Regions from separate parts of the Clostridium gasigenes genome, predicted to be linked through region 2. Evidence: a T-box and tRNA genes for the amino acid it is inferred to sense, from the RefSeq annotation. Region 2 holds a T-box; the other holds one or more tRNA genes.

Region 1 (14,889 bases), 2.0 Mb from region 2:
TTTATTTTCATTTCTTACAATTACAGATCCATTATATTGTTTTTTAATTTCTTTTCTCTTTTCGTCTGAGAATATAGCTTCCCATTGTGGAAGTGTATATAAATACTCAGCCTTAGCATCTAACATATTATAATATAATTTTTCTAGATTAATGTCTAAAACTAATTCCTCTGTGTTCTTTATAGTTTCTAAATCATATGATTTGTTTAAGCTATCATTGATTCCATCTGTGAATCCCATAACAAACTCTTCAGTTGTATTGTATTTTTTTGCAGCTTCTGAAATTACTAATTTCATTGAACCACTATGATTAGCTAATATATCTTTATATATAGCCGTTTCTACTTGCATGTATTCTTCCCAAAAAGCTTCTTCCCCTTTAACTTTAACATATTCAGTTACCATTTCTGTCCATTGCTTATATAAACTCATACTATTTTCTCCTCTTCTTGCTTTTTTATTTAAATTATTTACTATTTACTTTTAGTTCATAATCCGAAGTGTTATTACAATAGTTACATTTTTCATTAATACACGTTTCTATTATCGGAAATGTCTCTTGCAGATTAACGATATCATCCATAGCCTCTTCTACATGCTCTAAACAAGAATAAATAATTTTATTATTACTCATATAAACCACCTTCATTAACTAAAATTCTATTATGTTACTTGGATTATGTCTACTTGCCATAGCTAAGTAGATATCTTTATTTTGTTCTATACTATTTTCTTGTAGAACACTTAGTACTGTTTGATATGCTAAATCAGGATTATTATTAGTTCCACTTAAATGGCCTAATAACACTCTTTTTCCAATACCATATTTAAGTATATCAACAATTACTTTTCCACAATCTTCATTAGATAAATGTCCTACTTCGCTTAAAATTCTTCTTTTTAAGTTATAAGGATATGGTCCATACTTTAACATGTTAACATCATGATTGCTCTCAAGTAACAATACTTGTGAGTCTTTTATATTATCTCTTATTTCTTCAGTATATACTCCAAAATCTGTAGTCACGCTAGCTTGTTTACCATTTGAATGAACTGTATATCCAACTGCTGCAACTGCATCATGAGGTATATTAAAAGATTTTATTTCTAAATCTTTTATTTGAAGAGTAGATCTTCTATCCATTATTTTTATGTTATGTTCTTTTATTTTACCTATATTAGATTCCATAGCTGCCCAGGTATTAGCGTTTGCATATATAGGAATATCATACTTCCTTGATAATACGCCTACGCCTTTTATATGATCTGAATGCTCATGAGTTATAAAGATTCCATCTATACTATCTGAATTTTGCTCTATACTTCTTAGCGCTTCATCTATTTTTTTTCCTGGTAACCCTGCATCTATTAATATTTTAGCCTTTTCAGAAGCAATAAAAATACTATTTCCACTACTTCCACTATATAACGAGCAAAATTTCATTTATTTTACCCCCGTATAGGGCTCTTTAAAAAATAACTAGTCAGATTTTGGTCTATCTTGCACTATGCCGCATTACAATAAGAACACATAGACTTACTATCTGTTGTTTATTGTTCTTAACCTAGCACAAAATATCCTATAAATCTTTGACTTGTTATTTTCTTCTAGCTCCCTTATCTAACTTCTCTTCTTATATCTGCACCTAATTCTCTAAACTTATCTTCTATATGTGGGTATCCTCTGTCAATATGCTCTATTTCAACTATTTCAGTCTTTCCTTTAGCCATTAACCCAGCTATAACCATAGCTGCTCCAGCTCTTAAATCAGTAGCTGTAACTAAAGCTCCAACTAATGATTCACAGCCTTCTATTATGGCCGTTCTACCTTCAACTTTAATATTTGCACCCATTTTATTAAGTTCATCTGCGTGCTTATGTCTGTTTTCCCATATACTTTCTGAAATTAAGCTCTTTCCTGGGACAATACTTAAAAGTGCTGCCATAGGTTGTTGTACATCTGTTGGAAAACCTGGATATGGTGCTGTTTTAACGTTAACACCCTTAAGTTCCCCTTCAACTGTTACTCTTACACTATCATCGCCTTCTTCTACCGTAGCTCCCATTTCAATAAGTTTCGCACTTATTGATTCTAAATGCTTTGGTATTACATTTGAAATAGTTACATCGCCTCTTGTTGCCACTGCTGCTATCATAAATGTTCCAGCTTCAATTTGATCTGGTATAACACTATAGTTACATCCTGTTAATTTTTCTACGCCTCTAACTCTTATTATATCTGTTCCAGCACCTTTTACATCAGCGCCCATAGTATTTAAGAAGTTAGCCACATCTACAACATGAGGTTCTTTCGCTACATTTTCAAGTACAGTAGTTCCTTCTGCTAAAGTAGCTGCTATCATTACGTTTATTGTAGCTCCTACTGAAACAACATCAAAGAATATATTAGCCGCTTTAAGTTCTTTCGCATTAATTATAACTGCTCCATGTTCTATTACAACTTCTGCACCTAATGCTTCAAATCCTTTTATATGTTGATCTATTGGTCTCACTCCTATAGGGCATCCCCCTGGAAGTTCAACTCTTGCTTTTTTAAATCTAGTTAATAATGCTCCAATAAAATAGTAAGACGCTCTCATCCTTCTTACATCTTCGGTACATGCGTCTAAATTATTTACATTTGTAGCATCAATTTCTAGAGTATTATTGTCTATTTTTTTAACAATACACCCTAAACTTAAAAGTATTCTTTCTAAACAATGTACATCTTCTATGTCTGGTATATTGTCTATTATACATTTGCCCTCGCTTGCTATTATAGCCGCTGGTAAAATAGCCACTGCTGCATTTTTAGCACCAGTTATATTTACCGATCCTTTTAGAACTTTTCCTCCATTTATAACTAATCTTTCCATCCGCTTCACCCTTATCATACTTTATATATATTAATCTTTCCTATTCTTCTAACTGTTATCCATTTTTTCTTATAAAAAGTATCTTTATTTTATTAACTTACATAATTAATAAATCTACTTTATCTATTATAACATAAATCAAACTTATTTATATACACTTTTTCTTCCAAAATTCTCATTTAGTTAATAATAAAAGCTATGATGAAAAATCATCATAGCTTTTATTGTTTTTTTTTGTAATTTTTTTGATTATATTAGTCTAACACGAAAGATTTACAATCTGTACATTCTACCACTGTAGGATTTTTTTCATGTGTTCCTACTTGTATTTGTTCTAATGAACAATAGGCTTCAGCTTTATAGTGATATTTGCATTGGTTTATATCACATTTAATAGAATTATTTTTTTCCATTTGTAATCACACCTTTCTTTACTAAGATATATTTATTATGTTCTATTTGCTTAAAATTATTCTAACGCTTTTTATATCACTATGTTATAATTTATATATAGTTTATAGATTAAACTATAAACAAATTTAACTTGAGAGGTTAAATCTATGAGATATTACTTAGTGGCATTGTTTGATGATGAATCTTACAAAAATTTAAATCCTATTCAAAGAAATCTTTCTAAAAAATATAGAGCTAATAGAAATTCACCTATACCTTATATACCTATAGAAGCATTAGAAAACCCTAATCTTGATAAATTAGATTTAGTTGTAGAGAAAATTCTTAAACCTTATAAAATCTTTACAGTTGAAGTATCTAATATAGCTTGTATTTCAGAAGTTAATAAAACTCTGAATATAAAAATAGAAGATATAGGATATATAAAAAGACTTAATAGGTTAATGAATGATACTTTAAAGTTACATGGCTTTAATATAAGAAATTATAATAATAACGACTTAAATATGCACATAGCTTTAGCAAACCTTAACTATGTTGCTAAAGATTTTAAAAAGTCAGATGATGATAATTTCTCATCTACATTTAATACTTTATATGTAAATAGAATAGAACTTTGGAAGATTTCTAATAATAAAAAAGAAACTTTAATTAAAAGTTATAAATTAAAAGAAAAGTTTTAATTTATAACTATAAAAAATATGTAATATTTTTTTAAAAAGTGCTAAATACTAATTGTATAGGCACTTTTATTTTGCATTTTTTTAAATATTAAAAATTTATTTTTTTGTATTCGTTTACTGCTCTTTTCTTTCTTCAAAAATTTTTGTAAACTATAATAGATTAATCCTTAAGAATAGGGGGATACTTATGAATATTATATCTCTTTTTGAAGCACAAAGAGAAAACAACAAAAAAATTACTATTGATAAGAATTTAAACCAATATAAACTTTCAGCTAGAAAGCATCTTGAACTATATATTAAACTTAGTTCTCTTGCAGATCAAACTAAATGTCATACATATTGGTTACACTGCAACTCTGAAATTGACAAAGAGATTATTTTAAACAACTACTTAGACTTTTTAGGTCAAATATTAATCTTAGGTTTAGATTGTAATTATACAGATATTACTGAAATTAAAGCTTTACCTAATGATTATTGTTTAAGCGACCAATTTTTAAATCTATATATAGACATAAATGATTTGATAACTTCATCTTCTAAAGATCATTACTTAACAATTTTAGAAGATTTTATCAGTCTTGGAATTACCTTAGGTTATTCTGAAAATAAAATTACAGAATCATTTATCTTAAGATAATTTTAAACCTTCTATTTATTTAGAAGGTTTTTTTTTTAGGAATAGTAAAATGAATGACTAGTCAAAGATTCTTAGGCATATTCAATACTTAAAGTGGAATACTAACTTTGAGGTGAATTAAAATGATGGCAATTATATCTGCAATAATTTCTGGTATTTCTATGAGTTTACAAGGTGTTTTTAATACCCGGCTTGGGGAAAAAATAGGTACTTGGGAGACTAATGTGTTTGTTCAAGCTAGTGGATTAGCACTTACTTTAATTATTTTAATGTTCTTTGGACGGGGTAACTTTAAAAATATTAAAGAAGCTAACAAACTTTATCTTTTAGGCGGTGTACTCGGAGTAATAATTATATTTACTGTAATGAAGAGCATTGGTTCTCTTGGTGCAACTTGTGGTATATCTATTATCTTAGTAGCTCAATTACTTGCCGCTGCTACTATTGATGCGTTGGGTCTTTTTGGAAGCAAAAGAATTCCTTTTAACGCTAAGGAATTTATTGGTGTTGCAATTATGATAATAGGAATTCTCATCTTTAAATGGAAATGTTAATTATCAAAAAATTGTTTTTATTTTATCATTAACAAAATTGAACATTTTAATATACTATATAATGTGACTAATTTTAGGAGTTTTATATGTTCTCATTTAAAAGTAAGCTAGAACTTAATCTTAAAAACTGTATGGCATCTAAATCCACTAAAAACTATCGAGTGATTATTAAGTGTAAAAACTTTCAAGAAAATATAGTTAAAAAGATACCTACTTATAAAGGTGAAGTTTTACATTGTATAAAAGGCTACAATTTAATCTCTGCCCGTTTAAATTCTAAAGGAATAGAACGTCTTTTAGAATACCCAGAAGTAGAATATATTTGTTTTGATGAATATTTCTTCTTGTGTGGAATGAGCATTCCAACTGCAAACAAGGTGAGATTATCTGATAAATCTAACATAACAGGCAAAGGAATTGGTATAGGTGTTATCGATAGTGGAGTTTATCCTCATACTGATCTCTTGACTCCTTATAATAAAATTGGATCCTTTATAGATTTAATAGATGGGCTTAATTATCCTTATGATGATAATGGTCACGGAACTTGTACTTGTGGCATAATAGCCGGTAGTGGTGAACGTTCTAATAAAATGTACTGCGGCGTTGCCCCACAAAGTACACTTCATTGTTACAAAGCCTTTGATAAGCTTGGAAAAGGTTTTGTATCTGATATATTATATGCTTTAGAATTAATTCTATTAGATAGTGAAAAATATAATATAAAAGTTCTTTGTTTGCCATTTGAATTACTTCACTATAACCCTTTTATAATATCTTGTTTCAATAGTATATTGGAACAATTTACTATTAAAGGAATAGTTCCTGTTCTTCCTAGCGGTAGCAATAAAAATGTGGAAGGTTCCCTAACAGGTATTGCATTGTGTACAAACTGCATAACTGTATCTGGTTTAGATACTAGTTCATCACTAAAACCATATACCTATTCATCTTCTGGACTATCTAAAAAGGGATCTAAGCCTGATTTATGTGCAGCTTGTGTAGATATTGTTTCTCTTAACAGTAATATAAGTTATATTTCTGAAAAAAATGGAATAAAACTATATCCTCACAAGTTAGAAACATCCTATAAAACTTTTAGTGGGACTTCTATAGCTGCTGCTTATATATCTGGCTTATGCGCTCTATTATTTGAAAATAACCCCACTTTAACTTTTAAAGATATTGTTTCTCTTCTCAAGGTTTCTTGTGAAGAATTAGATATTCCCCGAAGTTTTCAAGGGGATGGAAAGGTAGATATAAATAAGATACTTTCAAAAAAATAAAAAAAAGGTGCATTATTTTATATAATGTCACCTTTTTTATATAATTTAATTATCTTCTAAAAATTGATAGGTTACTATTATAATTTTTTTCAGCTTCTTTATCCCATTAAATATTCTGATGGGTTAACTGCTTTTCCACCAACTCTAAGTTCAAAATGCAAATGAGGCCCCGTGCTAAATCCAGTATTTCCTACCAGCCCTATTACATTACCTTTTTCTACTTTATCTCCAACCGAAACATGAATATTACTTAAATGAGCATAATATGTAACCATTTCATCAGCGTGTTTTATCATTATTAAATTACCATATCCACCATCGTTATACTGTGCATATGTAACCTCTCCATCAATAGCTGCCATAACATCATCACCTACATTACCTGCTATATCTATTCCCTTATGGAATGACTCCCATCTAGCACCATAATCCGATGTAGTGAATCCACCCCTTGTTGGTCTACTTAAAAATGCTATACCATCATCATAAGGATTTTTACTTCCCCTATGCACAACTGTATTTTGTGCAGAAGCTAAAACTTCCTCTTTTAACACATTGCTATAACTAACTTCACCATTACTATATACTACTTCTTTAGAAACTATCTTTTTACCACTTTTTCCAGTTTTTTCTTCTATTTGCCCTAAGTACATAGTATCATCATTAACTGTTATAGTATCTGCTAGAATTTCTTCTTCTACAATTTCTTTTACTTTAATATCTATATTTAATAACCCATCTTCATTTATAGAAGTCTTATATATTTCATTTGAAATTTCATCTTGTGTTTTTACATCTGCAATATTTATTGTTGTTTCTTCTACATCTATTTTACATTCAATATCTACTGATATTAAATCCTCTTTTACTATATCTAATGATTCTATATATTTATCCGTTACTAGCTTTAATACGTCATTGACATTTTTATCTGAATTTATATATCCAAAATTCTTTCCTGATATCTTTAATTCAAACGCACGCGCTTTACCGTTAATAGATCCTAATATACCTTTTTCTATTTCTTGCTTATTACTTAGTAATATAGTATTATCCTTTATTTTTTTGAATTCAACCTTATTTTTTTCTATGTCAACATTTTTATATTCTGTGCCTATTGTTGTAATTAATTCATTATAAACCTTCACCGTTTCTCCTCGGCTTTCTACATAGCCTATTATTTTTCCGTCTATATATGCCTCTAAATTATTAAACTTACCATCTACCACTATAATTATTAATAGGGGTAATAATATTGATAATGCCAACTGTATCGAGGCACTAACTATATCCTTTTTAGAAACCATGTTTTCTCCTTTCATTTTTAAACAATTATTTTACAGCACATCTACTACTTTTCCCTATTCTTCCTATAATATTCTTTTTATAATTCAATTGTTATGTTGAGGGTTATACTTTGCTTTGCTATAATTAACTTAACTTAAATAATTGTTAGTAATGTTATAATAAATACATTAGTCCCTATTTTAATATTACTTAAGAAAGGTAGCGAAAAATTATGAGCACATTTATGCTTAAGACAAAGCCTTTAAATTTTACTCCAGTAAGTAATATATTTATTGAGAGATATATGCCAAAGGCTCGTGGTGAATTTATTAAAGTCTATTTATTAATGCTTAAATATAATATCTCTGGAGAAATAGGTGTCAGTGCTTCTATAATGGCATCTTCTTTAAATTTATTAGAATCTGATATTATAAATGCCCTTAATCACTGGAATGATGAAGGAGTTTTAAAACTTGTTCCCATCGATAAAATGGGTAACTTTAATATTGAATTCTGTGATTTAAGTAACGATCCTGTTAACAGCTCTAAAGAGATAAACCTATTAGATGCCTTAAACGAGGATAGTACTAAAGGAATGTTAAGAGATATAGAAGGTATTTTAGCTAAACCTCTATCCCCTAAAGAAATGACAACTTATCTTAGTTGGCAAAAAGATTTCAACTTTTCTTCAGAACTTATACTCATTTTAATAGAGTATTGTGTATCTAAAGGAAAAAGTGATTATAGATATATAGAAAAAGTTGCTATGGCATGGCACACTATGAAAATAACAAATATAGAGCAAGCCCAAAACTATATTAGGCAAACTGAAGATAAATGGGTAAAAATCAAACAAATACTTAATTATTTGGGAATTAAAAATATGGAGCTTATGAAACCTCAAGAGGAAATGTTAGAAAAATGGCTTGTAACTTATAATTTCTCAATAGAAATTATTGAGAAAGCTTGTAATATTTGTTTCCAAAGGTTAAATAGAGCTGATTTTAAATATATTGATGGTATTTTATCAAGTTGGAATAAAGATAAATTAAATACTATTGAATCTATTGAAAATAAAGAGGTTGCCTTTAAAAATGCATCAGCTAAGAAAAACTTTAGCAATTCTAATAACGCTGCAAACACAGGAAATACTAAACCACCTCTAAGATTCAATAACTTTGAGGCAAGAGACTATGATTATGATTCTATTGAGAAAAAACTGTTAGGATGGGATAGCGATGATTAAAGGATACCAGAAAGAATTATCAAATATATATGAAAAGCTTAGAACTACAGAGCAACAAAACTTAAAGAAAAGAAGAGATGAAATCTCAAAGAAACACCCTGAAATAATTGAATTAGATACTAAGATACAAAAATTTTGTTTAAATCTTTCCCTAAGTATTTTAAAAGGCACTTTAACAGAAACTGATCTTAATAACCTTAGAGATACTATCACTAATCTTAGAGCTAGAAAATATGAATTGCTAGTATCTAAGGGTTATTCTCAAGAATATCTAAATCTATATTATCACTGCCATAAATGTAAAGATAATGGCTTTATAGGTACAGGTAATTCTAAGTGTTCTTGTTATAAAAATAAATTAATAAAACTATATTACAAAGATTCTGATTTAGAAGACGCTGTTAAGGATAATAATTTTAATAACTTTGATATAAATCTTTATTCAAGTCATAAAATAGCAGATGATAAATATTCACCTAGAAGAAATATGGAAAATATTTTAGAAACAGTAAAGGGTAATTATATTCCAAATTTTAATAATCACGATAATAATTTATTATTCTATGGAAACTCTGGTACTGGAAAAACATTTTTATCTTGGTGTATTTCTAAAGATTTACTAGATGCAGGTTTTTTAGTTGTTTATAAAACTTCTGATGAGCTTATAAAAGGATTAAGAGACATACGTTTTAATAATAATTCTGCCCTTGAGGAATTAATTATTAACTGTGATTTACTAATTATTGATGATTTAGGTGCAGAACAAATAACTGAATTCTCTGCAACAGAACTATTTACACTAATAAATAAGAAGATTCTTAAAAAGAAAAAAATGCTTATATCAACCAATTTAAGTCTTCCTATGATAAGTAAACTTTATAGTGAAAGAATCTATTCTAGGTTAGTTGGAAACTTTAAGTTATGTAAATTTTATGCTGATGATATAAGAATACAAATTAATCTTAAAAAAAAATAATATATTATCTTCTAAAGGACATTCAAATAAATAAAGAATTGATTTGAATTAAGGCATCTTTCAAAAACAACAAGCTACTATGCTAGCCTGTTTTTGGAAGATGCCTTAATCAATTCCTTACTTTCTTATAACTATATAACGAAAAACACCTTAGATAAATCTAAGGTGTTTTATATATATGGAGCTAGTAATAAGACTTAAATCTACAATTTACTAATTATAAATTAGCTACTATATCATTAATCTATCCTATGTACCATATATGAAATTGGCGACTCAGAAGGGACTCGAACCCTCGACCCCCGGCGTGACAGGCCGGTACTCTAACCAACTGAGCTACTAAGCCACATTATGGTGGGAACAACAGGGCTCGAACCTGTGACCCTCTGCTTGTAAGGCAGATGCTCTCCCAGCTGAGCTATGCTCCCGCAATATTGAAAAATGGTGACTCCTAGGGGAATCGAACCCCTGATACCACCGTGAAAGGGTGGTGTCTTAACCGCTTGACCAAGGAGCCATATGGAGCTTTGAACAGGAATCGAACCTGCCACCTGCTGATTACAAGTCAGCTGCTCTACCAGATGAGCTATCAAAGCATAATAGTACTTATTGTTTTAAATTTAAAATGGCGACTCAGAAGGGACTCGAACCCTCGACCCCCGGCGTGACAGGCCGGTACTCTAACCAACTGAGCTACTAAGCCGCATTGTGGTGGGAACAACAGGGCTCGAACCTGTGACCCTCTGCTTGTAAGGCAGATGCTCTCCCAGCTGAGCTATGCTCCCGCAATATTGAAAAATGGTGACTCCTAGGGGAATCGAACCCCTGATACCACCGTGAAAGGGTGGTGTCTTAACCGCTTGACCAAGGAGCCATATTAGGTTTATTAAACGACATTAAAATTTAAATTGGCGACTCAGAAGGGACTCGAACCCTCGACCCCCGGCGTGACAGGCCGGTACTCTAACCAACTGAGCTACTAAGCCGCATTGTGGTGGGAACAACAGGGCTCGAACCTGTGACCCTCTGCTTGTAAGGCAGATGCTCTCCCAGCTGAGCTATGCTCCCGCAATATTTAAAATGGTGACTCCTAGGGGAATCGAACCCCTGATACCACCGTGAAAGGGTGGTGTCTTAACCGCTTGACCAAGGAGCCATGTTTTGTTTTTTTTCTCTTTGCTTGTTAGCACTGAGCACATAAACTATAATACCTAAAATAATAAATAGTGTCAACACTTTTTTAATTATTTATTAATTATTCGTGTATTTATTCTCTTTTTTTTATATTTCATATTAATAACTTATCACCCCTAACCCCTGGTTTTATGCACTCTAACGCCTCGCCATACCTAGATAATGCACCCTCTTTATCTTTTATATTTTTTTGTATTTTTTTTATTTCAAATTTACATAAATCTGAAAATTCTTCTATTTTTATTTCTTCTAAATTTATGTTATATCCAATTTTTTTAAAATTTTGCCCATTTGCGGTAATCTTAATTGGGATATTATTATTTATCACACATATAATTTCTTTATCCCAAATGCCTCTTTTATTTACGGAGTATTTATCTCTTAATAAATTTAATGATTTAAACTCACCTTTTAATTGTCCTTCTATAGTCTCTAATAACATTTTATAAAGCGATATTGATATCCCCCTATTTAATCTTATTTTTAAAAAGTCTCTATTTTTAACTAGAAATTCATCTAATTCAGATTCTGTAATAAATTCAACATCTTCATTTAAAAATAGCTCCATACCTTCTCTATTATGATAAATTACTACAGTTTGATCATAATTCATCCTTTTAACTTTAAATTCTTTATTATAATCACTATTATTTTCATTAGTTACTTTAACTTTCAAAATTATCACCTCAAAAATAGTATTCCTTAGTTTTATAACTTATATTACTATGTTAGAATTTATTTAGGGTATCTAAAAAAATATCAATCTGGGATAAATCCTATATTTTTTTAAGATACTAAATACAAATCTTATATAATTTAAGGAGAAAATTAATTATGATACATCATGATTTAATAATAGTTGGCGGCGGAGCCTCAGGTTTAATTGCTGCAATAGCCGCTAAAGACTTTGGTTTAGATGTAGCTATTTTAGAAGCTACTGATAGAATAGGGAAAAAAATACTAGCTACAGGTAATGGTAGATGTAATATTTCAAACAAAACAATATCTTTTCCTTTCCTTTCTTACCATAGTGAAAATACAGGTTTCTATGCAAAAACCTTATCATCATTTGGTGTTAAAAATACAGAGGAATTCTTTTTATCTTTAGGATTACCTTTAGTAGAATTACAGAATGGAAAAATGTATCCAAAATCATTGCAAGCTTCTTCGGTTGTTGATATTTTAAAATTATCTTTAGATGATAGAAATATTCCGTTATACACAAGTTGTAAATTGAAATCTATCCACAGAAATGAAAACTTTAATTTATCCACAGATAATCAAGAGTATAAGTTATTCACATGTAATAAATTATTATTAGCTTGCGGCGGAAATTCTGCAGTAAAAACAGGTTCTGATGGTTCAGGTTATTATTTATCAAAAACACTAGGACATAAGATGGTTGAACCTTTGCCAAGTATTGTTCAATTAAAATTAGAAAGCCCTTACTTAAAATCATTAACAGGAATAAAGTTTGATGGGTTTGCAAGACTTTTAGTTAATGGCATTGAATCTAGAAAAGAATTTGGCGAAATTCTTTTTACTGACTATGGTATATCAGGGCCACCAATACTTCAAATTTCAGGTTACGCCTCTAAAGCATTATCAAATAAAAAGAAGGTTGAAATTATAGTTGATATGATGCCGACACTTTCTTCTGACGAAGTTGCTAATTTTATAGAAGGGCATTTAGCTATTTTCTGTCACAGATCTATTTCTGATGCATTAATTGGTATTATTAATAAAAAATTAATTCCTACCCTTCTTAAAGAGTCAGGTATTTCAAATATACATACACCTTGCTATGATTTAGACTGGGAAGAAAAACTTAAACTAATTAAACTTTTAAAACATTGGAAGTTTACTTGCACAGGTACTAATGGATTTGCTCAAGCTCAAGTTACTATTGGAGGAATTGATACTAATGATATTAATCCTGAAACTCTTGAGTCCAAATTAATCCCTAATCTATATTTTTCTGGAGAAATTATTGATGTAGATGGTGACTGTGGTGGTTTTAACTTACAATGGGCTTGGAGTTCTGGCTACTGCGCGGCTAAAGCTATCTCAAATAATAATAAATAGAAAATTATAAAAAAAAAGACAGAGTATGATTGGTTAATTAAAACCTAAATACTCTGTCTTTTAACTTCATTAAATATTTATATACATGAATAAATTCTTCTAATCTTCTGATGGCGCAGGGTATTCCTTTTATACAAACCCTAATTTAGTCATGTTCAAAAAAAATACCTTAAGCTAAGGATCACTTGATTTTTCTCCATTCTCCTACTAATGCTGTAATTTTCTTACCTGAAGAGTTCTCCATTTCATGGATGCTAGTTATAGTCCCATCAACTTCTTCTCTTGTTGATGTTGATACACATACTTCTTCTCCATATAAACACTCTTTTTCAAATGTTACCTTAATCCTCTTTAACTCATAATCTTTAACTAATTCTAATGGTAACGTCTCAATAGCCCATTCTATATATTTAGTATTATTTACATGTCTATTTGAATCTATATCACTATATCTTATTTTAAATTCTTTTGAATACATAGCCTCTTCTAATTTTTCTAACCTATCAATTTTAAAATCTTTTCCAAGGTCCCCTTCTATTCCATAAATAACATATTGGTCTGCTGGAACTCTCATAGCTTTTCTCTTATCCGTATTTATTAAGAGAAATATAGCTTGTGCTTCAACTATTTTGTTCTCATTCTCATCATAAATAGTATACTCTCTAGTTGCATAGAATTTTTTAAAACCGCTAGGTTCGGTTACCATTTTTAATTTTTCACCATATTTAGGATATCTATGAACCTTTATATCGTATTTATAGAATACCCATGTCATATTTTTTGAAATTAAATACTCCATTCCTACACCTAACTTTTCTGATTGTTCTGTTCCTATGTCCCCCATAAAGTTAACTATGGTTGTAATAGTTGATTGTAATCTATAATCAACCTCATAATAATGTATTTCATAATCTTTTGAAAACTTCTTCCCCATTTTTTCCTCCTATTTTTTTCTTTTATATAATAATACCATACTCTTTTATATTTTATATATTAGAAATTTGCTTTTCAAACCTAAAAAACACTCTATAGTCTTTTATAAACTATAGAGTGTTTTGGTTTACCTATTTATTTAATGCTTCTAATAAAGCTTCTAAGCTTAATCCATGTACTTGTGCTGCATCTTCTACGCTTTCTGATTGTGCTGATGGACACCCTATGCAGCCCATACCAAAGCTCATTAGTATCTCAGTTGCATTTGGATTTTTACTTATTATTTCACCTATAGTCATTTCTTTAGTAATCATATTTTTCACCCTACCTTTAATTATTTTTTTAATGTACTTATTATATGCACATAATTATATTCCTATAAATTTGAAAAGTCAACTTACTTTATACTAATACTATTCACCACTTTCATATCTTAATATATGCCTTATAATATACTGTTTTTTCTATCCTTATTAGTATTATTCCTTTTCAAATAAAAAATAACCCCTTTAATACAAAATATTAAAAGGGTTATTTAAAAATTCTCGTTTATTCTATAAAATTCACTTCACTAAAACCATCTTGCGGCTCCATATCTTCTATTACTATTATATTGCAAGCTGCTATTAGGAAGCTTTGAACATATACTTGACCTACAATTGCTAGTATAGCTACTATAACTCCTAAAAGAGGAACCATCGCTAATAACAC
Region 2 (14,889 bases):
ATGTAGGACAAAGTGATATTTCTCCATTAGAAGTTAGAAGGCTAATAGGCTCAGATAAAATAGTTGGTGTGTCTGCAAGAACATTAGAGGAAGCTATAGAAGCTAAGAAAAATGGAGCAGATTATTTAGGTGTAGGAGCGATGTTTGAAACAAACACTAAATTAGATGCAAAGGCTGTTAGTATAGATACTTTAAAATACATAAATGAAAATATAGATTTACCGATAGTTGCAATTGGAGGGTTAACTTTAGAAAATATAAAAAAAATTGAAGAATGTAATATAGATGGTTATGCAATTATATCTGCAATTTTAGGTGCTAAAGACATATATTTAGAAACCAAGAAATGGATAAAATAGCGAAGTGGATAATTTAAGCTAAAAGTAAAAATATATATTATAATAAGTATCTAAAAGATAAAAAGGATGTCTTATAATGATTGTAATCATTATAAGACATCTCATTTTAGCGCTATTTAACTAATTCGTCATCTTTCCAGACTCCAACAACTTTTTCACCATCGTGATAAGTCATTATTCCATCACCAATTCTGTTATCATCATTCCATAAACCTATGAAAATATCTCCATTTCCATAAACATAGATACCATTACCAGTTTTGGCACCTTTTAACCAGTTACCAACATACTTTTCACCATCTGGCCAAGTGTATATCCCATATCCAGTTATATCATCATTAACCCAAGTTCCTTGATAAACTTCACCATTTGACCATTCTAAAGTTCCTTCGCCATGGAATTTATTTTGTTTCCAATTTCCAACGTATCTTGAACCATTAGTAAAGGTAAATATTCCAAATCCATCTCTTTTACCATTTACGCCTTCGCCTTCATATATACCGTTAGTTACATGCTGCTCAGTTGCCTCTGCTTTATTAACGGCTATGTTTAAAGCAGAATCCTTAATATTAGTTAATTTAAATTTTTTCATTATTTTAGTTCCTTTCATCAATTACATGAATTTATGTAACATTAGTTTTATTATTTATAGCATATACTATTATAAAAATAATATGCAAATAGACTATTAATAATATATTAACATATTTTTAGTCTAATGGTAATATATTATGTCAATTAACAATAAATATCATTATATAAGGTTTAGTAATAAATCGTAAATAAAGTAATAATGGTATAGATTGAATTATATTATATTACAGAATGTTAAACGTAATTGCAAAATTTTAATAAAAGGCGGGGTTACATATTGAATAAAATATAAAAAAGGACTATGAAATAATTCTCAAAAATTGTTTCATAGTCCTTTTTATGTGTTCTATATAATTAGAACAAGCATATTGTTTATATTATTAATTATTTACCTGTTACTAATGTTAAAAGATATTTAAAATATTCAAGGTCTATACCCTCATTTTTACAATAAATTTTAAAATCCGAATTTAGTCTATCTTCTCTATATTTAGTATCAGCATATAAGTCGTATTGTTCGAAATTTGACATGTCGAAGCCCTCCTTTTATCATATTTTCCTCTCTTTTTGAACTTAGCATAAATGTGTTTGCATTGTCTTTCATAATATAGTCTCCTTTCATAATTAGCATATTTTAATATGCATTATTTTTTTATATAAAAAAGCCATGGATAGTTGATATGCTCCCTATATAGTAGACAGTTAAAATAATAAAACTGTTTTTATAAAGGGGGCATTTTATTATGGGACGAAAATCAAAAGCATCATCTGAAATTAAAATACAAGTTGTTGAAGAGTATTTAACAGGTGAAAATAGTTTAGCACAGATAGCCTATCGATTAGAAGTTAATCCATGTACAGTTGATGCATGGGTACGTAAATATAAAATATTAGGACCACAAGGGTTAATTACTGAAAGTAGAAACACATATTACCCTCCTGAAATTAAGATACAAGCAATAGCAGACTTTCTTAACGCAAAAGGTTCTTTAAGAGAAATTTGTATTCGTCATAATATTTCATCACATAGTGTTCTTCAACAATGGATAAAGCAGTATAATAGTGATAAGACAATTACATCTTGTGCTACTAAAGGAGCTGCTATTATGAACACTGGAAGAAAAACTACTTATGAAGAGAGAATGGAAATTGTTACATTCTGTATCGCTAATGCTAACGATTACAAATTAACCTCTAATGAATATAAAGTTTCTTATCAACAGGTTTATTGTTGGGTAAAGAAATATGAAAAAAACGATTTCGACGAGCTAGTCGATAGACGCGGAAAACATAAAACACTCGAAGAATTAAATGATTCTGAAAAACAGTTAAAACTTTTAGAATCTGAAAATAGGCGTTTGAAAATGGAGAATGATTTTCTAAAAAAATTAAAGGAGATAGAAAGGAGGTAGATACATCTAACAGTTCTCAAAAGAATAAATACATAGCAATAAAAGAGTTACATACGATTGGTTACTCAATTTCTGAATTGTGTAAGTATGCAAAAATTGCACGAGCATCTTATTATAAATGGCTTAATAGACCAGAAACGTTGAGAGATAGAGAAAATGCTATTGTTTTAGATGAAATTATTAAAGTTTATTTAGAAGTTAAAGGTATTTATGGATACCGTCGTATAACATTAAATATTAATAGAAGACTTAATTCACAATACAATCATAAGCGTATTTATAGACTTATGAAATCTATAAAGTTATCGTCAGTCATTCGTAGAAAAAGAAAAAATTATATTCAAAGCACACCTCAAATTACTGCTGAAAATGTGTTGAATCGAGAATTTACAGCTGAAAGACCAAATGAAAAATGGTTAACTGACGTAACAGAATTTAAACTAACAACTGGAAAAAAAGCTTACTTAAGTGCAATACTAGATTTAGGTGATAACAGTATTATTTCCTATGTATTAGGTCATTCAAACAACAATATACTTGTGTTTGATACATTAGACCAAGCTATCGATACGAACCCAACTGCAAAGCCAATTTTTCATAGTGATCGTGGTTTTCAATATACAAATAGAACGTTCAAAAATAAATTAGATAAATTTGAAGCAACACAGAGCATGTCTAGAGTTAGTCGCTGTATTGATAACGGTCCTATGGAAGGCTTTTGGGGCATACTTAAAGTTGAAATGTATTACCTAAGAAAATTTGATTCATATGAGGAACTTGAAGCAGCTATTGATGAATACATAGATTTTTATAATACAAAGAGGCTACAGAAAAAGCTAAAAGGCATGACTCCGATCGAATATCGAAGTCATACCTTAGCATCATAATTTTTTATTATTTACACTGTCTACTTGACAGGGGACAGTTCAAGTCCATGGCTTTAATATCATTATTAAAAATAAATATAAAAAATCCATGAGTAATAATAACTCACGGAAAATTAAACTATTTTATTTTTTTAGTTTAAAGTAGTACAGTCTTTACTATACTTGACGTAGAGTTACCAATGATTATATTAAATTTTGAATTAATATAGATGCTTTTAGTAAATTTATAATAATTTATCATTAAACCCTACCTCCTTTTAAATACTTATTAGGTAAATAATAACACTATTTGAAGCTGTTGTAAATGCTTTTTAGAAAAATAATTATAAAGTTAAGGAATATTGAGTAAATGGAAGATAATAATAGGTACAATAATATAATTTATATTAAATGCTTAAAATGCAATTAACAATTCGCTTGACATAGGTGTATTATACTATTAAGACAGCAAAACTGATGAAGATGAGGTGTATAAGTATGGAATTCGAATTAAATTCAAAGGAACCTATATATATACAAATAAAGAGGTTTATGAAAATGAGGATTGTTTCAGGTGAATTAAAAGAGGGGGAGAGATTGTTGTCTGTAAGAGATTATGCAAGTGAGCTTAAGGTTAATCCAAATACTATTTTAAGAGTTTATTCAGAACTTGAGAATGAGGGACTAATTAGTACCCAAAGAGGAATAGGTAAATTCGTAACTGAAGATGTAGAAAATATAAAAGTACTAAGAAAGCAAGCGTCAACAGATCTACTTAAAGACTTTATTTTAAAAAGTAAGGTTCTTGGATTTTCTAAAGAAGAAATAGTAGAACTAATTAAGTCGATGTATGAGGAGGTATAAAAGATGGGTAAGGTTTTAGAAATTAATAACCTAGTAAAAAGATTAGGAGGAAAAAATGTATTAAATGATATAACATTAAGCTTAGAGCGTGGAAAAGTTCTTGGCATTTTAGGTCCAAATGGTCAGGGGAAAACAACTTTATTAAACTTAATTGCAGGGCTATACAAACCAACCATGGGAGAAATAAAAGTAGATGGAATTTTAGTTGGATATGAAACTAAGAAAATAGTGTCATATCTTCAAGAAAAGGATTATTTATATAAGTGGATGACTGTAGAGGATGCAGCTTGTTTTTATAAAGACTTTTTTAATGATTTTGATGAAGTTAAACTAAGTGAATTACTTAAATTTATGAAATTAGATAAAAAAGCAAAGATAAAAACCTTATCTAAAGGTATGTTAGAAAAATTAGGACTTACTTTAACTTTAAGTAGAAAGAGTAAATTATATATATTAGATGAACCAATATCGGGAGTAGATACAATAAGTAGAGATAAAATAGTTGATACAATTATAAATAATTTAGATGAAGATACATCAATGATAATAACAACCCATTATGTAGGAGAACTTGAGAAACTTTTTGATAAAGTAATATTTATAGGTGAAGGATCCATAATTGAAAAAGGTGATGCTGAGGATCTTCGGGAAAAATATGGAGCATCCATAGACGAAATATATAGAAAGGTATTTGCAGAATAGGTGATGTGTATGAAAAATATATTAAATATAATGAAGTATAGTTTTAAATCTTTAAAAATTTTATATTTTATAGAATTCTTAATACTATTAGTAGGATTAGTTAGTGGTAAATTTTTATCACAATTTACTGGAGGATGGGATGTACTAGCAATAGTATCTACAATTGCTACAATGAATTTTATATCTTATATAATTTTATTTTCAAAACAAATTTCTAAAGACTATGGGTATTTATTATTTTTAACGCCAATTAAAGGTATTGAATTTATAGTAGGACATCTATTAGGATTAGTATCTGCAAATTTAATAGTTATAATAATAGCATTAATAGTGAATTTAATAAATATTGGGGAAATAAACAGTGGTATATTACAAGCAAGTGTTACGGTTATTATGGGGCTTATAACAGCATACTTAATAATTACTGCACTAATAGGAATATTTTCATCATATATTCGAAATAAATTCCTATCAATAATTGCAATTATTATTATTTTTAGTATTGGAAGTTTAATATATGATTTTATAACTTCAATTATATTAAGTATTATGCCATATGTTTATATAACTATAGGAAATAGTAATATAATAGAAATAGATGTAATATCATCGATTCTAGGTATTCTAACAGTACTAGCACTTCAAATTATCGCTGGAAAGTATATTGATAAAAAAATAGACATATTATAAATTAAATAGGGGTGTTAAAAATGAAAATTAAATTAACAATAATGGCAGTTATAATAGGTGTTTTAGCATTAGCTTTAACATCGTGTAATATAAAATTTGGAGTAGAATCAAGAAATGAAAATAATAATGAAGAAGTGGTAAATCAATCTATTTCAATTGACAATATAGAAAATATAGATATTTCTATAGGTGCAGCAAATATAATTATTAATGAAATAGAAGGTAATGATGTAAAGGTAGATTTTCTAGGACAAAGTAATTTAGCAGAGAAAACTATAGTTGAAAAAAGAGGAAATACTATAGTAATTGAAGAAAAGAAATATAATTCAGGTTGGATTAATGGGAAAAATACATTTAAAGATAGAAAAGTCACAATAGGTATTCCAAGCAGTTATATAGATAAGCTATCTTTAGAATATGGAGCTGGAAACGTTACAGTTAAAGGAATAAATGTAAGTGAATTAGATGTTGAAGGTGGAGCTGGTAATTTAGATATGAAAAATATAGTCTTTTCATCATTAGATTTAGAACAAGGAGTTGGAAATACAGATATAGATTTAAAAGAAAAATGCGGCAATATTAAAATAAGCGGAGGTGTAGGTAATCTTACTCTTAGAATGTCAGAAGTAGGTGGAGATTTAGCTTATGAGGGTGGAGTTGGAGAAACTGATATATATATACCTGATAAATCACCTGTAAGAATAAAAACATCATCAGGTTTAGGTGATGCAAAGATTAATGCAAGTACATCCGGAGAAAACACCTATGAATTTGATTTAAGTATTGGAATAGGTAGCTTATCGGTAAATTAAAAAAATGGAGGACTTTAATATGAAATCAGAAAAGCAAAAAATGTTAGATGGGGAACTTTACTCATCATGTGGAGATGAATTATTAAAAGAACGTCAACATGCAAAAGAGGTATTGTTTGACTTTAATAATCTTAGACCTAGTGAAGTAGAAAAAAGATATGAAATATTAAAAGGTTTATTCGGGAAAACTGGTGAAAAATTCTTTATTGAGTCACCTTTTCAATGTGCTTATGGATATAATATCTTTTGGGGAGCAAATTCCTATGCTAATTACAATTTGACTATATTAGATTGTTGTGTTGTTACAATTGGAGATAATGTAATGATGGGGCCTAATGTAAATATATTTGGAGCAGGACACCCTGTACATCCAACACTTAGAAGTATGGACCTAGAGTATGGATTTCCTATAACTATAGAGGATAATGTGTGGATAGGGGGAGGTACTACTATAAATGCAAATATAACTATTGGAGAAAATACAGTAATAGGATCTGGAAGTGTAGTAACTAAGGATATACCAGCTAATGTTATCGCTGCAGGCAACCCATGCAAAGTAATTAGAAAAATAACTGAAGAAGATAAAATTAGGTATTTTAAAGATAGATATATATAGATAATAAATACTATTAAAGTATTTACAAGAATTAATTACAAAGGTATAATTAGAATGTATTTAGGAAAAAATATAAATAAATATTAAGCATTGAAAGAGAAAAGTATATAAGTAGTTATTTTTAAGAGATCTAGGGAAGGTGAAAGCCTAGAAAATAACATTATAGAAAGAAACTCTGGAGCTATATGCCGGAAATTACATTTAGTAGAGTAGGTTTATGGGGTTCTTCCCTTAAAGAGAAATAAGTGAATTAAACTTCTGTTTAATTAATTTAGGTGGTAACGCGGAAGTAATCTTTCGTCCTAAGGTTTTTTAGGACGAAGGGTTTTTTTATATTTCAAGCATTTTTAATTGATAAAACTCTATAATATGGATTGTTATTTATTTGAAAATGACTTACAAAAAGGATAGGTGGAAAAATGAGTTTAGAAAAATTATCAGAAATGTTATTTAAAGGTGTTGATAAAACACCAGAATACTTTATAGCAAAGTATCCAAAAAGAGAATTAAAAGAAGGTGCTGTAGTTACAAGGTATGCACCAAGTCCAACTGGTTTCCAACATATTGGCGGAGTATTTGCTGCCTTAATAAATGAAAGGCTTGCAAGTCAAACAAAGGGTATCTTCTACTTAAGAATAGAAGATACTGATCAAAAAAGAGAGGTTGCAGGTGCAATACAAGATACAATAGATACAATGCATAATTTTGGAATGAACTTTAATGAAGGAACTACTGGAGATAACACAGAAAAAGGATCATATGGACCTTATAGACAAAGTCAAAGATCAGAAATTTATAAAACTTTTGCAAAAGACTTAGTTAAAAAAGGATTAGCTTACCCATGTTTCTGTACACCAGAAGAGTTAACAGAACTTAGAGAAAAACAAATAGCAGAAAAAATAACAACAGGATATTATGGGGAATATGCTAAATTTAGAAATTTATCTCCAGAAGAAGCTATTGAAAAAATAAATAATGGTGAAAAATACATAATAAGAATAAAGTCACCAGGAAATTTTGAAAATAGAGTAGAATTCCATGATTTAATAAAAGGAGACATTAGTTTCCCAGAAAGTAATCAAGATATAGTTATAATAAAGGGTGATGGGCTTCCAACATATCACTTTGCACATGTAATTGATGATGCTTTAATGAGAACAACTCATGTTATAAGAGGAGAAGAGTGGTTATCTTCACTTCCAATACATGTTCAATTATTTGAAATACTAGGATTAGACAAACCAGAATATGCTCATATTCCAACAATAATGAAAAATGATAATGGGTCAAAAAGAAAACTTTCAAAGAGAAAAGATGCAGAAGCTGCTGTTTCTTATTATAAGGAAGTTGGATACCCTATGGTATCAGTTATAGAATATTTATTAAATATTATTAATTCAACATTTGAAGAATGGAGAGTTGAAAATCCATTAACAGATTATCATGATTTTTCTGTAGCTTTAGATAAGATGAGTAAAAGTGGAGCTTTATTTGATACGGTTAAATTAAATGATGTAAGTAAAGATGTAATTTGTAAAATGAAACCAGAAGTGGTTTATGATTATTACACAGCTTGGGCAAAAGAATTTGATGCAGAAATGTTTGAACTAGTAACAAGTAAAGAAGAATTAAGTAAACAAGTATTTAATATAGATAAAGAAGGTCCAAAGCCAAGAAAAGATTTTGCAAAGTGGAGTGATGTTAAAGAAAAAACATTCTATTTCTTTGATGAGTTATTTGAAAAAGAAACTGCAGAGCAAGTAGAATTACCTAAAGGGGTTACTTTAGAAACTGCAAAATCAATAATTGAAGCATATGCAAAAGAATATAATTTTAATACAAATGCAGAAGAATGGTTTGAGGAGTTAAAGGTAATAGCTATAAATCTTGGGTATTGTGCAAATAGAAAAGAGTTTAAAGCAAATCCAGATGCTTATAAAGGAATGATTTCAGATGTGGCAGGAGCAGTAAGATCTTCAATAGCACATAGAACTAATACGCCAGATCTTTATACTATAATGCAAATTATGGGTGAAGAAAAAGTTAGAGATAGATTTAAAAAGTTTATGTCAATTTAAGTATTTAATAGAGGGGTTCTCCTAATGGTTATTAACATCATTAGGAAGGACTCCTCCTTTTTAATATTACAATAGAAGTATGTAGCTTATTAAAGGATTGTAAAATAAATAACAGGTTGGTAGTGTTATTTTTATTTTATAAAGACTAAGGAGAGTTTACAAAAACAATGTATTAATGTAATATTAAGGTAAAGGTGGTGAGTATGAATGAAAAGTAAAATAAAAGGTTTTTTAGTAGCGCTAATGTACATGGCTATTGGGTTTTCAGTTCAAATTATTGTTTCGATTATTGGTGGAATAATAATCGCAGTTAGCTATACTGTAAAACAAGGAGCAGATTCATTAACAGGAGCTGGAAAAGAAGACACAACTGTAATGATTGCTAAACAAATAATGGGAAATATGAATTATATTTTATTAGCATCATCAATAACTACAATATTAATATTTATGCTAATATACAAATTAAGAAAAAAGAAACTTTCAGAAGAATTAAGATTTAAAAAAACAAAGGCATCTAATTATTGGGTAGCATTATTACTTGGAGTTTCTGTGTACTTATTTAATATTGGATTTATTAGTTTACTTAGTAAGGCAGGATTATTTAAAGGGTCATTTTATGCTTTGGAGAAGAATATGTCATTTATTGGGGAAAGCAATATATTTTTAACAATATTAGTAGTTGGGATTGTAGCGCCTTTTGCAGAAGAGTTATTATTTAGAGGAATAATATATAAAACATTAAGTAAAAGTATGTCTATACCCGCTGTAATAATAATTCAAGGAGTGCTTTTTGGTGTTTATCATATGATTCTTGTGCAAGCCATATATGCAACACTGCTAGGAATATTATTTGGGTATGTAACTTATAAAACTAAATCATTATGGCCAGCTATTATAATGCATATGGTTAATAATACAGTTTCAACAATTGCATCATTAATTTTAGGAGAAAGCCTTGAAACAGTATTTTCTCTTATAATCGTATTAAGTTTAGGGTTTGCTATAACCGCAGTTGGAACATTCCTAATTAAAAAGAATAATCCAAAAATAATAGAAGATACTAAAGTAGGAATAGAATTATAAATGCTATTTAAATAGATAAATATAATTTAAAATGACATTTTATAAATAGGTATAAAATAAACACCTAAGGATTACGTAAATAGTATTCCTTAGGTGTTTTTTATTTAAATATGCATTAGTAGTTATATTTAAATAAATTAAAGTTTAAATGAACTTTTTAATGAAACAATTCTATTAAAGGACAATTTATCTTCAGTAGTGTATTTATTATCTACATTAAAGAAGCCATGTCTAAATAATTGATATTTATCTCCAAATGAAGCATTTTTAACTGCCGTAATTTCTATAAATCCATTTAATACCTCAAGTGAATTAGGATTTATTTGTTCAAGGAAGTGTTTCCCTTCATTTTCAGGAGCATCATCTAATATTAAAGGTTCGAAAAGCCTAAATTCAGCAGGTTTACAGTTGTTTGCATCAACCCAATGGATTGTTCCTTTAACTTTTCGTCCTGTAAATCCTGAACCACTTTTAGTTTCAATGTCATAAGTGCAGTGGATTTCAGTTACTTCTCCATTTTCATCTTTAATAATCTCATTACATTTAACAAAATAAGCACCTTTTAATCTAACTTCGTTTCCTGGGAATAGTCTAAAGTACTTTTTAACTGGTACTTCCATAAAATCTTCTCTTTCAATGTAAAGTTCTCTTGAAAATGAAACTTCTCTTAATCCTTGAGATTCATCTTTAGCGTTATTTTCTATTGGAAGCATTTCACTTTGACCTTCAGGATAATTAGTTATTACAAGTTTTAATGGTTTCATAACAGCCATAGCAGAAGGTGCTTTAGGTTGTAAATCTTCCCTTATAAAGAAGTCAAGCATTTGACTATCAACAGTTGATGAAGCTTTAGAAACACCAATTGCTAGGCAAAAGTTTCTAATAGACTCAGGAGTATATCCTTTTCGTCTAAGACCTGCAATAGTTGGCATTCTTGGATCATCCCATCCATCAACTATATTGTTATCAACAAGTTCTTTAAGCTTTCGTTTACTCATAACTGTATTTGTAATATTTAATCTTGCAAATTCAATTTGTCTTGGAGTAGAATTCATTTCACATTCGCGTACAAACCATTCGTAAAGAGGTCTATGATCCTCAAACTCTAAAGTACAAACAGAATGAGTAATGTTTTCTATAGCGTCTTCAAGTGGGTGAGCAAAGTCATACATAGGGTAGATGCACCAAGAGTCACCAGTGTTATGGTGAGACGCATGGGATATTCTATATATAATAGGATCTCTCATGTTTATGTTAGCAGAAGCCATATTAATCTTGGCTCTTAAAACTTTCTCTCCATCTTTAAATTCACCTTTTTTCATTTTATGGAGTAAATCAAGATTTTCTTCTATGCTTCTATTTCTGTAAGGACTTTCTTTTCCAGGCGTAGTTAATGTTCCTCTATATTCCTTCATTTCTTCAGGTGTTAAATCACAAACGTAAGCTAAACCTTTGTTTATAAGAAGTATTGCTTTTTCATACATTACATCAAAGTAATTAGATGCAAAGAAAAGCTCATCCCATTTGTATCCAAGCCATTTTACATCATCTTTAATTGATTCAACATATTCAGTATCTTCCTTAGTAGGATTTGTATCGTCAAATCTTAAGTTAGCCTTACCTTTAAATTCATTTGCTAAACCAAAGTTAAGAACTATAGATTTTGCATGCCCTATGTGAAGATAGCCATTTGGTTCAGGGGGAAAACGAGTTATTATCCCGTCGTGTTTTTTATTTTCTAAATCTTCAATAACTATATTCCTTATAAAGTTTGATGAATTAATTTCATTAGTCATAATTTTTACCTCTCTTATAAAAAAATTATATTTATCTGCAGGTTAAATTAAAGTTTATTATGGGAAACTCCTTTTTCTATACATTCAAAGGAGTAAGTTCAACTAAACTAAATCATAGATTTAAAGAATCACTTATTATGTAAATAAATTTAACTATTTATAATAAGCAAATAAATATATATTAGGTTTTATTATTAATTTTAAACTACAATGAAGAAAAAATAAAGGGATATGGTGGTAAAAAATATTTTTTTATTAATATTTAGTATTTAATTAGGTAAATATTGAAAAAAGATACTAAATAGAGCAATTAAAAGGGAAAAATTAACTTGCTATTATTATAAAGACACCTTAATGACTAAAATAAAAATTAATTAATAAAATTAACTAATAGTTTTAACAAATTAATGTTAATATTTAAAATAGAATAATTAAGTTTTTAGAATATAAACTATTAAAATGAGGATATATATAATTAATAGGAGTGATAAAATATGACAACAAGGGATTTTGTAGTGAGGCTTTTAACAGCATGTATATTAGGAATGCTGATTGGGCTGGAAAGACAATATAGACAAAGAAAAGCGGGGATACATACCAATGTGCTTGTTTCTGTAGGATCTTGTTTATTTGTAATGTTTTCATTAATAGATGGAACTGGAGATCGTACAAGAGTTGCAGCCCAAGTAGTTACAGGGGTAGGTTTTCTAGGTGGAGGAGTAATACTTAGAGAAGGTTTAAATGTTAAAGGGTTAAATACAGCAGCAACTCTTTGGTGCACTGCATCTGTTGGAGTGCTAGCTAGTGGCGGATACATTTTATTTGCAATTATAGGTGCATCAATGATTATAATATCTAATTTGATTTTAAGACCACTTGGTAGAAAATTATATAGATTAAAACAAGAGGACATTGAAGAGGAACTTTTATATGAAATTAAAATTAGATGTTCTGAAAATCAAGAAGGTAATGTTAGAAAGTTAATAATGACTATGATAAAAGATGAAAAGCTATTTTTAAGGCGATTAGATAGCAATGATGAAGAAGATGGATCGGTAAAGGTAAAAGTTAATGTAATGGGATCAAGAAGTGATGATGTGATATGTGAAAGAATTGTAAGTACCATAGGGTTAAATCCAGAAGTTTATGGAATTGGTTGGTATGTAAAAGAAGAGGAAGGGGAATAAATTAATTATTTTACATTCTTTAGTCATTTTTAAAAATAAATCCCGTGTTAAGATTATCTTAACACGGGATTTATTTTTAATTATCAATTAGACCTTGTGATCGAAGATATTCTTTAGCAACATTTGAAGCATCCTCGCCAAGATCATCAACTTTATAATTAAGGTCAATCATAGTTTGTTCATTAATTGTACCAGATAGCATATTTAATACGGTTTTAAGTTCAGGATATTTTTCAAGAGTTTCCATTCGTACAAGTGGGATTGCATCGTAAGGTGCAAAGAAATTTAAATCATCTTCTAAAACCTTAAGATTAAAGGATTTTAAAAGCCCATCAGTTGAAAACGCATCTATAACATCAGATTCACCACTATTAAGAGCAGTATAACGCAGCGCTCCATCTATTCCAACAGAATTCTTGAAATTCAAATTGTAAGCTTTAGATAAATTAGGAAATCCATCTACTCTATTTAAAAACTCTAAAGTTGGTCCAAAAACTAATTCAGGACTTACTTTAGCTAAATCAGATATTGAATTTATCCCATATTTATCCGCAACTTCAGGTTTCATAGCAAGACTATAGGTGTTATTAAAGCCTATAGGATCTAATAAAGTCACATTACGTTCTTTTTCCATAAGTTCTTTTGATTTTGAATAAACAACTTTACTATCAGTAGACGGTTCTTGATTTAATACATTAATATATAAACTTCCTGTATATTCAATAGCAAGGTCAATTTCACCAGCATAAAGTGCAGCCATACTAACAGAACTACCGGCTAAACTGAATTTTCTATCTACATTCAAATCAGTATGTTCTTCGATTAACTCCGCATACATATTTCCTAAAATTAATTGTTCAGAAAAGCTTCTAGCACCAATAACTATTTTTTCGGTTTTTGGTTTTAGAATAGCAAAGAGTGAAGAACCTATAAAAGCAAACAAAATTATAAATAAAGTAACTTTTAAAACAGTTGACTTAGATTTACGCTTAGTTGGATTTAATCCCCTTGGAGTAATAAGAATTTCAATTTTTCCGAAAAGAAAATCTATTAAAAGAGCTAATATACAAGATGGAATAGCTCCAGCTAAAATCATATTGTTATTAACAGTTTGTATTCCAGAATAAACAAGGTATCCAAGTCCACCAGCGCCTATAAATGCAGCAAGAGTCATAAGTCCAACTGCGGTAACAGCAGATATTCTAACACCAGACATGATTAGTGGAAGAGCTAGTGGCATTTGAACTAGTCTAAGGGTTTGGTTACTAGTAAGCCCCATACCTTTAGCTGATTCAAGTATATTAGGATCAATATTTGTAAGTCCTGTATAAGTATTCTTAACAATTGGTAGTAAGGAGTATAAAACTACCATAGTAATAGCTGGAACACTTCCAATACCAAGGATAGGAATTAATAATCCAAGAAGAGCCATAGAAGGAATAGCTTGTATTATATTTATTAAACCGGAAATAGGTTTTTGAAGTGATTTAATTTTAGTTATCAAAATACCTATTGGAATACCTATTAAAATAGCAACTAAAATAGCTCCGAAAGTTAAATATATATGTTGAAGAAAAAGACTTGAAATTTCCTCTTTTCTATTTATTACAAATTCAAAAAAATTACTCATTACTTGAATCCTCCATATCTAAGAATTGTTCACTTAAGACAGAAATTAAACTACTTCTAGTTACAAGTCCAGCTAGGTGATTATCTCTTGTTATAACAGGAATATAGCCGAATGAATGAGCGTTAATTAGCTCAAGTATTTTTAAAATATTATCATCTTCATAAACAGATATAACATCATGCTCCATTATATCCTCG

What was found. The T-box of region 2 lies ahead of gltX (glutamate--tRNA ligase). A T-box ahead of a tRNA ligase gene usually reads a tRNA of that ligase, here a tRNA-Glu.
Region 1: it encodes a tRNA-Glu, which carries the amino acid that the T-box ahead of gltX (glutamate--tRNA ligase) is inferred to sense. The anticodon was not compared.

Annotation. Positions count from the first base shown of each region.
Region 1 covers NZ_CP071376.1:1,279,431-1,294,319, reverse strand. The annotation lists gene J1C67_RS06380 (SEC-C metal-binding domain-containing protein) at 1-432, opposite strand, end outside; gene J1C67_RS06375 (CxxH/CxxC protein) at 467-634, opposite strand; gene J1C67_RS06370 (MBL fold metallo-hydrolase) at 653-1,444, opposite strand; gene J1C67_RS06365 (UDP-N-acetylglucosamine 1-carboxyvinyltransferase) at 1,618-2,877, opposite strand; gene J1C67_RS06360 (DUF1540 domain-containing protein) at 3,132-3,290, opposite strand; gene J1C67_RS06355 (hypothetical protein) at 3,438-3,974, shown strand; gene J1C67_RS06350 (dUTP diphosphatase) at 4,162-4,617, shown strand; gene J1C67_RS06345 (DMT family transporter) at 4,740-5,171, shown strand; gene J1C67_RS06340 (S8 family serine peptidase) at 5,258-6,457, shown strand; gene J1C67_RS06335 (M23 family metallopeptidase) at 6,556-7,779, opposite strand; gene J1C67_RS06330 (DnaD domain protein) at 7,977-8,990, shown strand; gene J1C67_RS06325 (ATP-binding protein) at 8,983-9,966, shown strand; tRNA gene J1C67_RS06320 (tRNA-Asp) at 10,236-10,312, opposite strand; tRNA gene J1C67_RS06315 (tRNA-Val) at 10,319-10,394, opposite strand; tRNA gene J1C67_RS06310 (tRNA-Glu) at 10,409-10,483, opposite strand; tRNA gene J1C67_RS06305 (tRNA-Thr) at 10,487-10,562, opposite strand; tRNA gene J1C67_RS06300 (tRNA-Asp) at 10,593-10,669, opposite strand; tRNA gene J1C67_RS06295 (tRNA-Val) at 10,676-10,751, opposite strand; tRNA gene J1C67_RS06290 (tRNA-Glu) at 10,766-10,840, opposite strand; tRNA gene J1C67_RS06285 (tRNA-Asp) at 10,876-10,952, opposite strand; tRNA gene J1C67_RS06280 (tRNA-Val) at 10,959-11,034, opposite strand; tRNA gene J1C67_RS06275 (tRNA-Glu) at 11,048-11,122, opposite strand; gene J1C67_RS06270 (hypothetical protein) at 11,255-11,845, opposite strand; gene J1C67_RS06265 (BaiN/RdsA family NAD(P)/FAD-dependent oxidoreductase) at 11,995-13,245, shown strand; gene J1C67_RS06260 (acyl-[acyl-carrier-protein] thioesterase) at 13,427-14,179, opposite strand; gene J1C67_RS06255 (DUF1858 domain-containing protein) at 14,310-14,492, opposite strand; gene J1C67_RS06250 (hypothetical protein) at 14,728-14,889, opposite strand, start outside.
Region 2 covers NZ_CP071376.1:3,301,078-3,315,966, reverse strand. The annotation lists gene thiE (thiamine phosphate synthase) at 1-359, shown strand, start outside; gene J1C67_RS15530 (MORN repeat-containing protein) at 472-951, opposite strand; gene J1C67_RS15525 (hypothetical protein) at 1,338-1,484, opposite strand; gene J1C67_RS15520 (helix-turn-helix domain-containing protein) at 1,697-2,365, shown strand; gene J1C67_RS15515 (IS3 family transposase) at 2,341-3,252, shown strand; gene J1C67_RS15510 (GntR family transcriptional regulator) at 3,730-4,095, shown strand; gene J1C67_RS15505 (ABC transporter ATP-binding protein) at 4,099-4,797, shown strand; gene J1C67_RS15500 (hypothetical protein) at 4,807-5,487, shown strand; gene J1C67_RS15495 (DUF4097 family beta strand repeat-containing protein) at 5,508-6,299, shown strand; gene J1C67_RS15490 (sugar O-acetyltransferase) at 6,319-6,915, shown strand; T-box leader at 6,997-7,223, shown strand; gene gltX (glutamate--tRNA ligase) at 7,335-8,993, shown strand; gene J1C67_RS15480 (CPBP family intramembrane glutamic endopeptidase) at 9,201-10,079, shown strand; gene J1C67_RS15475 (glutamine--tRNA ligase/YqeY domain fusion protein) at 10,217-11,875, opposite strand; gene J1C67_RS15470 (MgtC/SapB family protein) at 12,370-13,062, shown strand; gene J1C67_RS15465 (ABC transporter permease/substrate-binding protein) at 13,139-14,692, opposite strand; gene J1C67_RS15460 (betaine/proline/choline family ABC transporter ATP-binding protein) at 14,685-14,889, opposite strand, start outside.